DNA from 3 places in the Bradyrhizobium sp. IC3195 genome. Region 3 is predicted to be linked to each of the others. Evidence: predicted binding sites of a transcription regulator. Region 3 holds the regulator's gene; each other region holds the start of a gene.
What was found. The regulator PhoB, encoded in region 3, activates phosphate uptake and scavenging genes when phosphate is short. The targets are predictions, from matches to a motif close to TGTCATNNANCTGTCAT.
Positions count from the first base shown of each region.

Region 1: a site for PhoB is predicted at 1,079-1,095, ahead of I6F09_RS02230 (RNA degradosome polyphosphate kinase). Genes of this name have one in related genera too.
Region 2: a site for PhoB is predicted at 2,634-2,650, ahead of I6F09_RS01810 (DUF47 domain-containing protein). Genes of this name have one in related genera too.

Region 1 covers NZ_JADYVG010000001.1:478,535-483,470, reverse strand. Annotated here, with positions in the region: gene I6F09_RS02240 (CDP-alcohol phosphatidyltransferase family protein) at 1-252, shown strand, start outside; gene I6F09_RS02235 (DnaA/Hda family protein) at 345-1,022, shown strand; gene I6F09_RS02230 (RNA degradosome polyphosphate kinase) at 1,169-3,358, shown strand; gene ppx (exopolyphosphatase) at 3,374-4,876, shown strand; gene I6F09_RS02220 (PepSY-associated TM helix domain-containing protein) at 4,881-4,936, opposite strand, start outside.
Region 2 covers NZ_JADYVG010000001.1:396,719-401,654, reverse strand. Annotated here, with positions in the region: gene I6F09_RS01825 (peptide chain release factor 3) at 1-447, opposite strand, end outside; gene sugE (quaternary ammonium compound efflux SMR transporter SugE) at 622-936, shown strand; gene I6F09_RS01815 (inorganic phosphate transporter) at 929-1,933, opposite strand; gene I6F09_RS01810 (DUF47 domain-containing protein) at 1,946-2,590, opposite strand; gene I6F09_RS01805 (branched-chain amino acid ABC transporter permease) at 2,748-3,716, opposite strand; gene I6F09_RS01800 (branched-chain amino acid ABC transporter permease) at 3,718-4,581, opposite strand; gene I6F09_RS01795 (ABC transporter substrate-binding protein) at 4,658-4,936, opposite strand, start outside.
Region 3 covers NZ_JADYVG010000007.1:188,131-193,066, reverse strand. Annotated here, with positions in the region: gene pstA (phosphate ABC transporter permease PstA) at 1-829, shown strand, start outside; gene pstB (phosphate ABC transporter ATP-binding protein PstB) at 826-1,647, shown strand; gene phoU (phosphate signaling complex protein PhoU) at 1,659-2,375, shown strand; gene phoB (phosphate regulon transcriptional regulator PhoB) at 2,398-3,105, shown strand; gene I6F09_RS16765 (GcrA family cell cycle regulator) at 3,404-3,916, opposite strand; gene I6F09_RS16760 (aspartate aminotransferase family protein) at 4,376-4,936, shown strand, end outside.

The sequences.
Region 1 (4,936 bases), on a different contig from region 3:
ATTGTCGCCGCCGTGATCGTGTCCTGGTTGTTCGACCGGCCGGTCGAGATGAAGCCGTCGAAAGTCTCCAAGCTCAACACGGTGGCACAAGTGGCATTCGCAGCTTTGGTGCTGGCGGCGCTTGCCTTCGGCTTCAAGCCCGCGCCTTATGATATCATCCTGATGGGTCTCGTCACGGTCTTCACGCTCTCCTCCGTGTCGCTCTATCTCGTCGAGTGGCTGCGGCACATGAGCACGATCGAGGCCAAATGAGCGGGGAAGCAGCCCAGCAAAAGGCCAAGTCCCGCACCATCAAGTCGAATCTCTACAAGCGGGCCGGCGCGCCGGCATGGAGCAGAGCAAGCGTGGCAGGCCGCGTTCATCCCCGACAATTGGCGTTTGCGCTTCCGCATGCGGAGAGCCTCAGCCGGGACAACTTCCTCGAAGGCCCCGCCAATGCGGCCGGTCTCGGCCTCATCGACGGCTGGCCGGAATGGCCGAACCGGATCATGTGGCTGGCGGGCCCGGAGGGAAGCGGCAAGAGCCATCTCGCCGCGATCTGGGCCGAGGAAGCCGGCGCCCGCTCGACCACCGCCAATGCGCTGACCGCGATGGACGTGCCCGGTGCGCTCGCCACCGGCGCGCTTGTGGTCGAGGATCTCAAGGCTGGGGACTTCGACGAGCGTGCCCTGTTTCACCTGATGAACCTCGCCCGCGAGGACGGCGCCTACGTCCTGTTCACCGGCCGCGAGGCGCCGGCCACGCTTCCGATCGAGCTTCGCGACCTGCGCTCGCGCCTGCGGGCCGTTCCGGCGGTCACGCTGCTGCCTCCCGACGACCAGCTGTTCCGCGGCCTCATCGTCAAGTTCTGCGCCGACCGCCAGCTCAATGTGGACGAGAGCGTGGTCGGCTACCTCGCGACGCGCCTGGAGCGGTCCTCGGCTGCCGCCCGGCGGGCCGTCGAGCTGCTCGACAGCGAAGCCCTACGGCTCGGCCGTCCCGTCACCCGGGCGCTGGCCGCCGAGCTGCTCCGGGACGCCTGACAGGCTCGCAGGCCTCCCCGAAGTCCGCTTGACGCGGCGCGGGGGCGGAACATCAATGTCATCGAAACGTCATCGCTCTAACACATGCTCCCGCCGATTTTTGCGCTTGAGTCGCAATTGGGGTGAACTGGATGGACCGACTTCTGATGGACTCTGCGCAAGCTGTTGAAACGAAAGAGAAAGCCCCGGAAACCGAGAGCCTTCCGGCGATCGCGTCCAGTCCCGAGCGGTTCATCAATCGCGAGCTGTCCTGGCTGCATTTCAATCGCCGCGTCCTGGAGGAATCAGTCAATCCCCGCCACCCCGTGCTGGAGCGGGTGCGATTCCTGTCGATTTCGGCCAATAACCTCGACGAGTTCTTCATGGTTCGCGTCGCCGGCATCAAGGCCCAAGTCCGCGAGGGCATCGCCGAGCGCAGCCCCGACGGCCTGACGCCGTCCGAACAGCTGGCGCTGATCAACCGCACCGTCTCCCAGCTCGCCTCCGACCAGCAGGCGATCTGGCGCGACCTGCGCGCCACGTTGGCCGAGGTCGGCATCGTGCTGGTCGACGGCAAGGACGTCACAAAGGCGGAACGAACCTGGATCGAGGACTACTTCCTCCACAACGTGTTCCCTCTCCTGACCCCGCTGGCGATCGATCCGGCCCACCCTTTCCCGTTCATTCCGAGCCTCGGCTTCACCATCGCACTGCAGCTCACGCGCGCTGCCGACGGCAAGCAGATGAACGCGCTGATCCGCATGCCCGGCAAGATCGACCGCTTCATCCGCCTGCCGGCGGATGGCACGGTGCGCCTGATCTCGCTGGAGCAGGCCACCGCCCTGTTCATCAACCGCCTGTTCCCCGGCTACAATCTGCACGGCCAAGGCGCCTTCCGGATCATCCGCGACTCCGAGCTCGAAATCGAGGAGGAGGCCGAAGATCTCGTCCGCCTGTTCGAGACCGCGCTGAAGCGCCGCCGCCGCGGATCGGTGATCCGGCTCGAGATCGACGCCAAGATGCCGGAGCAGCTGCGCAGCTTCGTGCAGCACGCGCTCTCCGCCGCCGACGACGAGATCTTCCTGGTCGACGGCGTGCAGGCGATGAACGAGCTCTCGCAGCTCACCCGCCTCGACCGGCCCGACCTCGAATTCACCCCTTACGTGCCGCGCCACCCCGAACGCGTGCGCGAGCATGGCGGCGACATCTTCGCCGCGATCCGGCAGAAGGACCTGATCGTCCACCATCCCTACGAGTCGTTCGACGTGGTGGTGCAATTCCTGCAGCAGGCCACGCGCGACCCCGACGTCGTTGCGATCAAGCAGACGCTCTACCGCACCTCCAACAATTCACCGATCGTGCGCGCGCTGGCCGAAGCGGCCGAAGCCGGCAAATCAGTCACCGCGCTGATCGAGCTGAAAGCGCGGTTCGACGAAGAAGCCAACATCCGCTGGGCACGCGATCTCGAACGCGCCGGCGTGCAGGTCGTCTACGGCTTCCTCGAATTGAAGACGCACGCGAAGCTCTCGATGGTGGTGCGCCGCGAGGGCGGCAGCCTGACGACCTACGTCCATACCGGCACCGGCAATTATCACCCGGTCACCGCGCGCATCTACACCGATCTCTCCTACTTCACCTCGGACCCGACGATCGGCCGCGATGCCGCGCGCGTGTTCAATTTCATCACCGGCTATGCCGCGCCGAGCGATCTGGAAAAGATGGCGGTGTCGCCGCTGACCTTGCGCAAGCGCATCATCGAGCACATCCAGGGCGAGACCGCACATGCGCGGCATGGCCGTCCCGGCGCGGTCTGGATGAAGATGAACGCGCTGGTCGATCCTGATATCATCGACGCGCTCTACGAGGCTTCGCAGGCCGGTGTCCAGGTCGAGCTCGTGGTGCGCGGCATCTGCTGCCTCAGGCCCGGCATTCCCGGTCTGTCGGAGAACATCCGCGTCAAGTCGATCATCGGCCGCTTCCTGGAACATGGCCGAATCTACTGCTTCGGCATGGGCCAGGGACTGCCGAGCGCGAAAGCGGCTGTGTATATCTCGTCCGCCGACATGATGCCGCGCAACCTTGACCGCCGCGTCGAGGTGCTGTGTCCGCTGCAAAATCCGACGGTGCATCAGCAGGTTCTCGAACAGATCATGGTCGCGAACCTGAAGGACAATGAGCAGAGCTGGCAGTTGTTGCCGGATGGGTCTTCAACGCGTATGAAGACCGCGAAGGGCGAGGAGCCTTTCAACGTCCACAACTACTTCATGACGAATCCGAGTCTGTCTGGCCGTGGAAAGTCGCTCAAGGAATCCTCGCCGCGTCGTCTCACGCGCCGGAACGAACGTCATCAATCCTGATCGGGGGTTTGCGACGTGAAGCGGCCGCGCAAGCGCGGCTCGAGCGTCGCGGTTATCGACATAGGCTCCAACTCGGTCCGCCTCGTCGTCTACGAGGCGCTGGCGCGCAGCCTGATCCCGATCTTCAACGAGAAGACGCTGTGCGGCCTCGGGCGCGAGGTGCAGAGCACGGGCCTGCTCGCGCCCGACGCCATCGACAAGGCGCTGACCTCGCTGAAACGGTTTCGCGCGCTGTGCCGGGTGATGAAGGTCGGACGCGTGTTCGCGATCGCGACCGCCGCATGCCGCGACGCCTCCAACGGCCCCGACTTCATCGCCAGGGCCGAGCGGATCTGCGCGGTGAAGATAGAGATCCTGTCGGGCTCGCGCGAAGCACGACTGTCCGCGCTCGGCGTGATCTCCGGCATCCACCATCCAGACGGCATCGTCGGCGACCTCGGCGGCGGCTCGCTCGAGCTGATCGACGTGCGCAGGAACGCCGTACGCAGCGGCGTGACGCTGCCGCTCGGCGGCCTCGCACTGCAGGACCTCGCCCACAAATCGCTCAAGCGCGCCGACCGCATCGTGCGCGACGAGATCGACGGGGTCCACTTACTCACTGCCGGCCGCGGTCGCACCTTCTATGCCGTCGGCGGCACCTGGCGCGCGCTCGCGCGCATCCACATCATCCAGAGCGGCTATCCGCTCCAGGTGATGCACGGCTATTCCATTCCGGCTGCCGAGGCGCTCGACTTCTCGCGCCGCCTGCGGCGCCTCGCCGCCGCCGACATGCTTGCCGACATCGAGATCGTCGCCGATGCGCGGCGCCCTCTCCTCACCTATGCGGCGCTGGTGCTCGAGCACATCATCCGCGTCGCGAAGCCAAAGAACATCGTGTTCTCCACCTTCGGCGTGCGCGAGGGCCTGCTGCACGAGAAGCTGCCCGAGACCGAACGCAACAAGGACGGGCTGATCTGCGCGGCGGAGGAGCTGAACCAGCTGCTGTCGCGTTCGGCCAGGCACGCGCGCGAGCTGATTGCCTGGACCGACCGCTTGGTGCGCGTCGTCAAGCTGCGCGAGACGGAAGTGGACCGCCGCCTCCGCCACACCGCGTGCCTGCTCTCCGACATCGGCTGGCGCGTGCATCCCGATCATCGCGGCGAGCAGACGCTCAGCCTCGTCGTCAACGGCAATTTCGGCGCGATCACCCACACCGAACGCGCCTTCGTCGGCCTGTCGGTGTTCTATCGCTATGCCGGCCTTAGCGAGGAAAACCAGCCGCCGGTCACCATGCAGGAGCTGCTGACGCCGGCCCAGCTCGAACGCGCGCGCCTCCTGGGCGCTGCGTTCCGCGTCGCGCATCTGATCTCGGCCGCACGTCCCGGCGTCCTGCCAGCCACGCATTTCCGCAGCCAGGGCCGCAAATTGATGCTGGTGTTCGAGCACCGGCTCGGCGACCTCGTCGCCGACCGCGTCGGCAGCCGCTTCCGTCAGCTCGCCCGCCTGGTTGGCCGCGCCGGTTCAATCGTCAGGCGCTGACCTCTCAGCCGGGCCTCATCCTCCCGGGCCGTCTCTTGAGCCACATCATCGCGCCGCTGA
Region 2 (4,936 bases), on a different contig from region 3:
GATGATCGGGATGTCGCGCAGACGGCACACCTCGAACAGCTTTCGGGTGCGCGCCTCGATACCCTTGGCCGCGTCGATCACCATCACGGCGGAATCGACCGCCGTCAGCGTGCGATAGGTATCTTCCGAAAAGTCCTCGTGGCCCGGCGTGTCCAGCAGGTTGAAGACGAGGCCTTCGAACTCGAAGGTCATCACCGAGGTCACCACCGAGATGCCGCGTTCGCGCTCGATCTTCATCCAGTCCGAACGCGTGTTGCGCCGCTCGCCCTTGGCCTTGACCTGGCCGGCGAGGTTGATAGCGCCGCCGAACAGCAGCAGCTTTTCGGTCAGCGTGGTCTTGCCGGCGTCGGGATGGGAGATGATCGCAAAGGTCCGCCGCCTCGCCACCTCGGCGGCAAGCGGGGAACGGGCCGGCGATTCGGCTGTGGTGGCGGCGATGTCGGACATGGCGGGAGCGTGTGGCAGGGAAAACGGGCCTGATCAAGCCTCATTTGGTGATTGCGGAGACTTCCGGCCAGCCCCATATCGGCGCTTGAATATATCAGTCTTGGGGGAGGACGGCCTCCCCGCCCATCAGCACCTCAGCCGCGGGGACGACCCTGCCTTGAATGGAGGGTCGCCATGGCCTGGAGCATCCTGTTCGTCGCCGGTCTTCTCGAAATCACCTGGGCGATCGGCCTGAAATACACCGAGGGTTTTACCAGGCTTGTTCCGTCCGCGGTCACGCTCGCGGCCATGGCCGGCAGCGTCATCCTGCTCGGATTTGCGCTCAAATCCCTGCCCGTCGGAACCGCCTATGCGGTCTGGACCGGCATCGGCGCGGTCGGCACCGCGACGCTCGGCATGGTTCTGTTCGGCGAGCCGGCGACGGCCTTCCGCCTCGCCAGCATCGGCCTGATCGTCGCCGGCATCGTCGGACTAAAGCTCGTCACTTGACGAGCTGGACCACCCACCAGGTCAGCGCGGCCACGATGCCTGAGGCCGGGATCGTGATCACCCAGGCATAGACGATCGAGCTTGCGACGTTCCAGCGCACGGCCGAGACGCGGCGGGCGGCACCGACGCCGACGATGGCGCCGGTGATGGTGTGGGTGGTCGAGACGGGAACCCCGAGATAGGTCGCCATGAACAGGGTCACCGCGCCTCCCGTCTCGGCGCAAAAGCCCTGCATCGGGGTCAATTTCGTGATGCGCAGGCCCATGGTGCGGACGATGCGCCATCCGCCCATCAGCGTGCCCAGCGCCATCGCCGCCTGGCACGACAGCACCACCCAGAACGGCACCGAGAACTCGCTGCCGAGATGGCCCTGCGAATAGAGCAACACCGCGATGATGCCCATGGTCTTCTGCGCGTCGTTGCCGCCATGGCCGAGCGAATAGAGCGAAGCGGAGACGAATTGCAGGATGCGGAAGGCGCGGTCGACCGCGAACGGCGTCGAGCGCACCGAGGCCCAGGACACGATCGCAACCAGCGCCATTGCGAGCAGGAAGCCAACCAGCGGCGACAGCACGATCGCCAGCACGGTCTTGGACAGGCCGCTCCACACCGCGGCCGAAATACCGGCCTTGGCCAAGCCGCCGCCGACTAGCCCGCCGATCAGCGCGTGCGACGACGACGATGGAATGCCGAGCGCCCAGGTCACGAGGTTCCAGACGATGGCGCCGACGAGGGCTGCGAAGATCACCTGGGCGTCGACGACCGCGGGATCGATGATGCCGGTGCCGATGGTCTGGGCGACGTGCAGCCCGAACACCAGGAACGCGATGAAATTGAAGAACGCGGCCCAAAACACCGCGAATTGCGGCCGCAGCACTCGGGTCGAGACGATGGTCGCGATCGAATTGGCGGCGTCGTGCAGGCCGTTCAGGAAGTCGAACAGCAGAGCGACGGCGATCAAGCCGACCAGGACGGGAAAAGCCAACGCAGCATCCACGGCGGCCCTGCCCTACACTTGCTCGATGACGATGCTGTTGATCTCGTTGGCGACGTCATCGAAACGGTCGGCCACCTTCTCGAGATGGTCGTAGATCTCGACCCCTACGATGAAATCCATCGCATTGCCGTCGCGATGCTTGAGGAACAGCTCCTTCAGGCCGATGTCGTGGAGATCGTCGACACGGCCCTCGAGCTTGCCGAGCTCCTCGGTGATCGCGGTCAGCATGGCGACGTTCTTGCCGATCTCCTGCATCAGCGGCAGCGCACGGCCGACCAGATTGGCGCATTCGATCAAGAGTCCGCCGATCTCGCGCATCGGCGGCTCGAAACTGCGCACCTCGAACAGCATCACGGCCTTGGCCGTCTGCTGCATCTGGTCGATGGCATCGTCCAGCGACGTGATCAGGTTCTTGATGTCGCCGCGGTCGAACGGGGTGATGAAGGTGCGGCGCACCGCCGTCAGCACCTCGCGGGTGATATTGTCGGCGTCGTTCTCGAACTGGTTGACGCGCTGGCAATAGACCGGCGTCTCCTCGCCCCCGTTGAGCATGCCCTGGAGCGCGACCGCGCCCTGGATCACGGTCTGGGCATGGCGGTCGAACAGGTCGAAGAACCGCTCTTCCCTGGGCAGGAACGCACGAAACCATCGCATCATGGGGACAAACTACCGGTTGGAAAATGGTCAGGCCCGCAAGGGCTGTCACAAAACTGTCATAGACCATTTTCGATCCGCGCGCGTGTCGCCTCACGCCGGCGGAGCCGGATCATCCACCGCTTTCATGCATCAATGAAATTGATGCAATATCAGTTACTTAGAGCGAACGCCGGAAGTAATGCGCGATTTCGCCGACGACACCGCGGCGGAAGGTCAGCACGCAGACCACGAAGATCGCGCCTTGGATCACCGTCACCCACTGGCCGAAGCCGGCCAGATATTGCTGCATGGCGATGATCACGAAGGCGCCGACCACGGGACCGAAAACGGTGCCGAGCCCGCCGACCAGCGTCATCAGCACGACCTCGCCCGACATCGTCCAGTGCACGTCGGTGAGCGAAGCGTTCTGCGCCACGAACACCTTCAGCGCACCGGCAAGGCCGGCGAGCGTCCCCGACAGCACGAAGGCCAGGAACTTGTATTGGTCGGTGCGGTAGCCGAGCGAGATCGCGCGCTGCTCGTTCTCGCGGATCGACTTCAGCACCTCGCCGAACGGCGAGTTGATGATGCGGAAGATCAGGAGGAAGCCGGCGAGGAAGCCGACCAGCACGACATAGTACAGCACCGTCGGCTTGGACAGATCGAGCACGCCGAACATGCGTCCCTGTGGGATGCCCTGGATGCCGTCCTCACCATGGGTGAACGGGGCCTGGAGATAGATGAAGTACAGGAGCTGCGACAGCGCCAGCGTAATCATCGAGAAATAGATGCCCTGGCGTCGGATCGAGATGTAGCCGGTGACGATCGAGAGCACGAACGCCGCGGCGACGCCGACGAGAATGCCGAGCTCGGGCGGCAGCGCCCAGACCTTCAGCGCATGCGCGCTGCAATAGCCGGCCGTGCCTAAGAACATCGCGTGGCCGAACGACAGCAAGCCGCCATAGCCGACCAGCAGATTGAAGGCGCAGGCGAGCAGCGCAAAGCACAGCGCCTGCATCACGAAGAACGGATAGACGCCCGTGAACGGCACCGCTGCGAGCAGCAGCGCCATCACTGCGAATACAATCATCTCGTCGCGCATTGCGCGCGGGGTCACAGGAAGCGTGTCGTCCGTCAGGGTTGTCATCTCAGGCCGCCCTTCCCGTCAATCCCGTCGGCTTCACCAGCAGCACCAGCACCATCAGCACGAACACGACGGTGTTGGAGGCCTCGGGGTAGAAATACTTGGTCAGGCCCTCGATCACGCCGAGCGCAAAGCCGGTGATGATGGAGCCCATGATCGAGCCCATGCCGCCGATCACCACCACCGCGAACACGACGATGATGAGGTCGGCACCCATCAGCGGCCGCACCTGGTTGATCGGCGCCGAGAGCACGCCGGCGAGCGCGGCAAGGCCGACGCCGAGACCGTAAGTCAGCGTGATCATGCGCGGCACGTTGATGCCGAAGGCACGCACCAAGGTCGGATTTTCGGTGGCGGCGCGCAGGTAGGCGCCGAGCTGCGTCTTCTCGATCAGGAACCAGGTCGCAAGGCAAACCGCCAGCGAGAACACGACGACCCAGCCGCGGTAGATCGGCAGGAACATGAAGCCGAGATTCATGCCGCCCCTGAGCTGGTCGGGAATGGCGTAAGGCAGGCCCGAGGAGCCGAAATAGTTCTGGAACACGCCCTGCACGATCAGCGCGATGCCGAAGGTCAGGAGCAGACCGTAGAGATGATCGAGCCCGGTCAGCCATTGCAGCATGGTCCGTTCCAGGATCATGCCGAAGATGCCGACGATGATCGGCGCCAGCAGCAGCGCCCACCAATAGTTGATGCCGCCGAGGTTCAACAGGAAATAGGCGACGAAGGCGCCCATCATGTAGAGCGCGCCATGGGCGAAATTGATGATGTTGAGCATGCCGAAGATGACGGCAAGCCCGAGACTGAGCAGCGCGTAGAACGAGCCGTTGATCAGTCCCACCAGTAGCTGAGCGTAGAGAGCCTGCATCGATCCCGCACCCGGTCCCTTCTATTCCTCAACAACAGGCCGGCACCGCTGCGGCGCCGGCCCGCATCGTTCACCGTTACTTCTTCACCAGCGGACAGGCGCTTTCCGACAGCGGCCGGAAGGCCAGGTCGCCGGGGGTCGTGCCGATCAGCTTGTAATAATCCCAGGGGCCCTTGGATTCCTCGGGCTTCTTGACCTCGAACAGATAGGCCGGATGCAGCTTGCGACCGTCCGCACGGATCGTTCCCTTGCCGAACAACGCATCGTCGGTCGGCATCTCCTTCATCTTGGCGACCACCTTGGCCCCGTCATGCGGATTGCCGCCCATCGCCTCCAGCGCCTTGAAGTAATGCAG
Region 3 (4,936 bases):
GCGCCGCCGCCGCTGGGACATCATCATTCGCGGCCTCTGCATCGCAGCCGCCGCCTTCGGCGTCACCTGGCTCGCGCTGATCCTGGTCACGCTGCTCTACAACGGCCTGGCCGGGCTCAACCTCCAGGTCTTCACAGCTGACACGCCGCCGCCCGGATCGACCGAGGGCGGCCTGCGCAACGCCATCGTCGGCTCGTTGATCATGACCGTGATCGGCGTCGGCATCGGCGCGCCGCTCGGCCTGTTCGCCGGCACCTATCTCGCCGAGTACGGCCGCAACGACAAGCTGACCTCGGTGATCCGCTTCATCAACGACATTCTCCTGTCGGCACCCTCGATCATCATCGGCCTCTTCATCTATGGCGCGGTGGTGGTGCCGATGCGCGGCTTCTCGGCGATTGCGGGCGCGCTGGCGCTTGCCGTCATCGTGATCCCGGTCGTCGTGCGCACCACCGAAGACATGCTACTGCTGGTGCCGAATCCGTTGCGCGAAGCTGCCAGCGCGCTCGGCCTGCCGCGCTCGCTGGTGATCAAGCGTATCGCCTATCGTGCCGCGCGCTCCGGCCTCATCACCGGCGTGCTGCTGGCGACCGCCCGAGTCGCCGGCGAGACCGCGCCGCTGTTGTTCACGGCACTATCGAACCAGTTCTTCAGCCTCGGCCTGAACAAGACGATGGCGAACCTGCCTGTCACCATCAACAACTTCGTGCAGAGCCCCTACGAGTATTGGAAGCAACTCGCCTGGAGCGGCGCGCTGTTGATCACCCTGACCGTGCTTGCCCTTAACATTGGCGCGCGCATCCTTGGCGCCGAGAGGACTGCAAAATGAGTGAAATGTCTGTTTCCGTCAGCGCACCGACCGTTCATCCCGGCTCGCAGCCCCTGCCCGAGGCGCCCGCCAAGGTCACGGCGCGCAACCTCAACTTCTACTACGGCGACCACCACGCGTTGAAGAACATCAACCTGGCGCTCGGCACCAACCGCGTCACGGCGTTCATCGGCCCGTCCGGCTGCGGCAAGTCCACCCTGCTGCGCATCTTCAACCGGATGTACGACCTCTATCCGGGCCAGCGCGCCGACGGTCAGCTGTTGCTCGACCATACCAACATCCTCGACCCCAAGCTCGACCTCAACCTGCTCCGCGCCCGGGTCGGCATGGTGTTCCAGAAGCCGACGCCGTTCCCGATGACGATCTACGAGAACATCGCCTTCGGCATTCGTCTCTATGAGAAGATCTCCAAGTCCGAGATGGACGACCGCGTCGAGAAGGCGCTGCGCGGTGGCGCGCTGTGGAACGAGGTCAAGGACAAGCTCAATGCCTCCGGCCTGTCGCTCTCCGGCGGCCAGCAGCAGCGCCTCTGCATCGCCCGCACCGTCGCGGTGCGGCCCGAGGTGATCCTGTTTGACGAGCCCTGCTCGGCGCTCGACCCGATCTCGACCGCCAAGGTCGAGGAGCTGATCCAGGAATTGTCCGAGAACTACACGATCGCGATCGTCACCCACAACATGCAGCAGGCGGCGCGCGTTTCCGACAAGACCGCCTTCATGTATCTCGGCGAGTTGATCGAGTTCGACGACACCAGCAAGATCTTCACGTCGCCGAGCGATCGGCGCACGCAGGATTACATCACCGGCCGGTTCGGCTGAGGAGACGGAACATGGGTTCTGAACATACCGTAAAGGCTTTCGACAGCGACCTTCAGGAGCTCACCCGCCTGGTCGCCGAGATGGGCGGCATCGCCGAGCGCATGATCGTCGATTCCGTCGACGCGCTCATCCGCCGCGACGTCGCGCTCGGCCAGCGCGTCGTCGCCACCGACGTCGAGCTCGACGCGCTGCAGAAGCGCATCGAGGAGCGCGCCGTGCTCACCATCGCCCGCCGCCAGCCGATGGCCGTCGACCTGCGCGAGATCGTCGGCGCGATGCGCGTTGCGACAGATCTCGAGCGCATCGGTGATCTCGCCAAGAACATGGGCAAGCGCGTCGCGGCGCTGGAGACGGATTTCCATCCGCTCAAGCTGTTCCGCGGCCTGGAGCACATGACCGACCTCGTGCAGCAGCAGGTCAAGTCGGTACTGGACGCCTATGCCGCGCACGACCTGCCGGCGGCGATGGCGGTGTGGAAGGGCGACGAAGAAGTCGACGCCATCTGCACCTCGCTGTTCCGCGAGCTCCTCACCTACATGATGGAGGATCCGCGCAACATCTCGTTCTGCATCCACCTGATGTTCTGTGCCAAGAACATCGAGCGGATCGGCGACCACGCCACCAACATCGCCGAGACCGTGTTCTACATGATCGAGGGCCAGGCGATCACCGACAAGCGGCCCAAGGGCGACATGACGACCTTCGCCACGACGGTGCCGAACACCTGACGACTTAAGGAGCTACGACCACATGGGCGCACGCATTATGGTGGTTGAGGACGAGGAAGCTCTCACCGAGCTTCTTCGCTACAACCTCGAAGGCGACGGCTATGACGTCGAGACGGTGATGCGCGGCGATGACGCCGACACCCGCCTCAAGGAGCACATTCCCGATCTGATCGTGCTCGACTGGATGCTGCCGGGCCTGTCAGGCATCGAGCTGTGCCGGCGGCTTCGGACCCGCCCCGAGACCAAGCAGCTGCCGATCATCATGCTCACCGCGCGCGGCGAGGAGAGCGAACGGGTGCGCGGGCTCGCGACCGGCGCGGATGATTATATCGTCAAGCCGTTCTCGGTGCCGGAGCTGCTTGCGCGCGTGAAGGGCCTGCTCAGGCGTGCGAGTCCCGAGCGCCTCGCCACCGTGCTCGCCTATGGCGATATCGAGCTCGACCGCGACAAGCGCCGCGTGGCGCGCTCGGGCCGGCCGATCGATCTCGGTCCGACCGAATATCGCCTGCTGGAGTTCTTCCTGGAGCATCCCGGCCGCGTGTTCTCGCGCGAGCAGCTGCTCGACAGCGTCTGGGGCCGCGACATCTACATCGACGAGCGCACCGTCGACGTCCATATCGGCCGCCTGCGCAAGCTGCTCAACCTTGGCCGCGAGCAGGACCCGATCCGCACCGTCCGCGGCGCCGGCTACGCGCTGGACGATCGCTTCGCGAAGGCTGAGCAGACGTAAGATCGGGCGAGTTGTTGGTTCTCGGCCGCGGCAACAATCTCGGTCGTCATCCCGGGGCGCGCGCAGCGCGAGCCCGGGATCTCAGCGCGAGCGCGCGCGCTCGTCGCGATCAGCCACAGGACGTGGTTTGGCGAAGACTCGGAGTGACCATCTCGCGCAACGATTGCGCCCCGCGGTTACGGATCCCCGCCTTCGCGGGGATGACACCGAGCGATTGGGAGCCGTCATCGTGTGACGGCTGCAGTCTTGGCGATCAAGCTTGGCGATCAAAGCTTGGCGATCAGGGAATTCCGCAAGCTCACCGCGTGCCCGGTTTCGGTGCTGCGCGACGGCGATCCGCTGCGGGCTGATAGGCCACGCGCGAATGCTGGGCACAATAGGGCAGGCCGGAGAGCGCCTTGCCGCCGCAGAAGAAGAAATCCGGGCTCGAGGGATCGCCGACCGGCCAGTGGCAGGTCGCCTCGTTCAATTCCAGCAGCGACAGCCGCTGGCTCATCGGCACCACGTTGTCGTAGGTAACCGGCTCGGCTTCCAACTCGACCTCGAAGGCCTGCGCCAACGCGGTGTTGCCGCGCGCGACGGGGCGGGTCACCCGCATCATATGCTGCGCGGGCCGTGCCTTGCGCGGCCGCGGCGCTGCCGATGAAGGGCTCTTGGCGCGGCCGGACAGGCCGAGCCGGTGCACCTTGCCGATCACGGCATTGCGGGTCACATTGCCGAGCTCCGCCGCGATCTGGCTGGCCGAAAGTCCGGCCTCCCAGAGCTTCTTCAGCTGCTCGACGCGATCATCGGACCAGGTCAAAACCGTCATTGCACCCTTTCCCTCGCTGCGCGCCTGCCATCCTGGGGCCTTCGCAGCGAATGCTTTAGCCTTGAAAAACCCGTGCCGTCAGAATCCCTTAAGGCTCGCCGGGCGCGCTCAAGACGCCCGAACGTTTACGCCGGTACATGAGGACTTCTGGGATCAGAACTGCTGCACGAGATGTCGTATCTGACAGTCCAAACGCTACAATATGGCGTGACTCCCGCGCAAGAGTCCGCCGACTCGCTTCCACATGTTCCGTGGTGAAAAACCCGCAAAATCGGCACCGCAAGACTACGGAATCAGCGTTTCGCGAGGCTTTCCGGGCGGCATTGACACCCGTCTTGCCAGGCATAAGATAGTGCCACGTGCCGCCCTTAAAAGGCGGCACGTTTCGTTTTCCGGGGCCGGTCGATGGTGCGTCGCGCAATGCATGCCTCACACCGTCCGCAACATTCAAGTGACGTCATGACTAACAGCGCAGCGCCGCATTTGCTCCCCGTTTTCGCCAGGGCCGACCTCGGTTTCGAGCGCGGCGAAGGCTGCTGGCTGATCGCGACCAACGGCGATCGCTATCTCGATTTCACCTCGGGTGTCGCGGTGAATGCGCTCGGCCATGTCCATCCCGCGCTGGTCAAGGCGTTGCAGGAGCAGGCGACCAAGCTCTGGCACATGTCGAACCTGTTCCAGAGCCCTGACGGCGAGAAGCTCGCAAGCCGCCTCTGCAATGAGAGCTTTGCGGACTTCGTGTTCTTCTGCAATTCCGGCGCCGAGGCGCTGGAAGGCGTGATCAAGCTGGTGCGCCACCATCACTTCTCCAAGGGGCATCCGGAACGTTACCGCATGATCACCTTCGAGGGTGCCTTCCATGGCCGCACGCTGGCGACGCTCGCCGCCACCGGCTCTGCGAAATATCTCAAGGGCTTCGGTCCGCCGATGGACGGCTTCGATCAGGTGCCGCACGGCGACCTCGACGCCGTGAAGAAGGCGATTGGTCCGCACACCGCCGGCATTCTCATCGAGCCGATC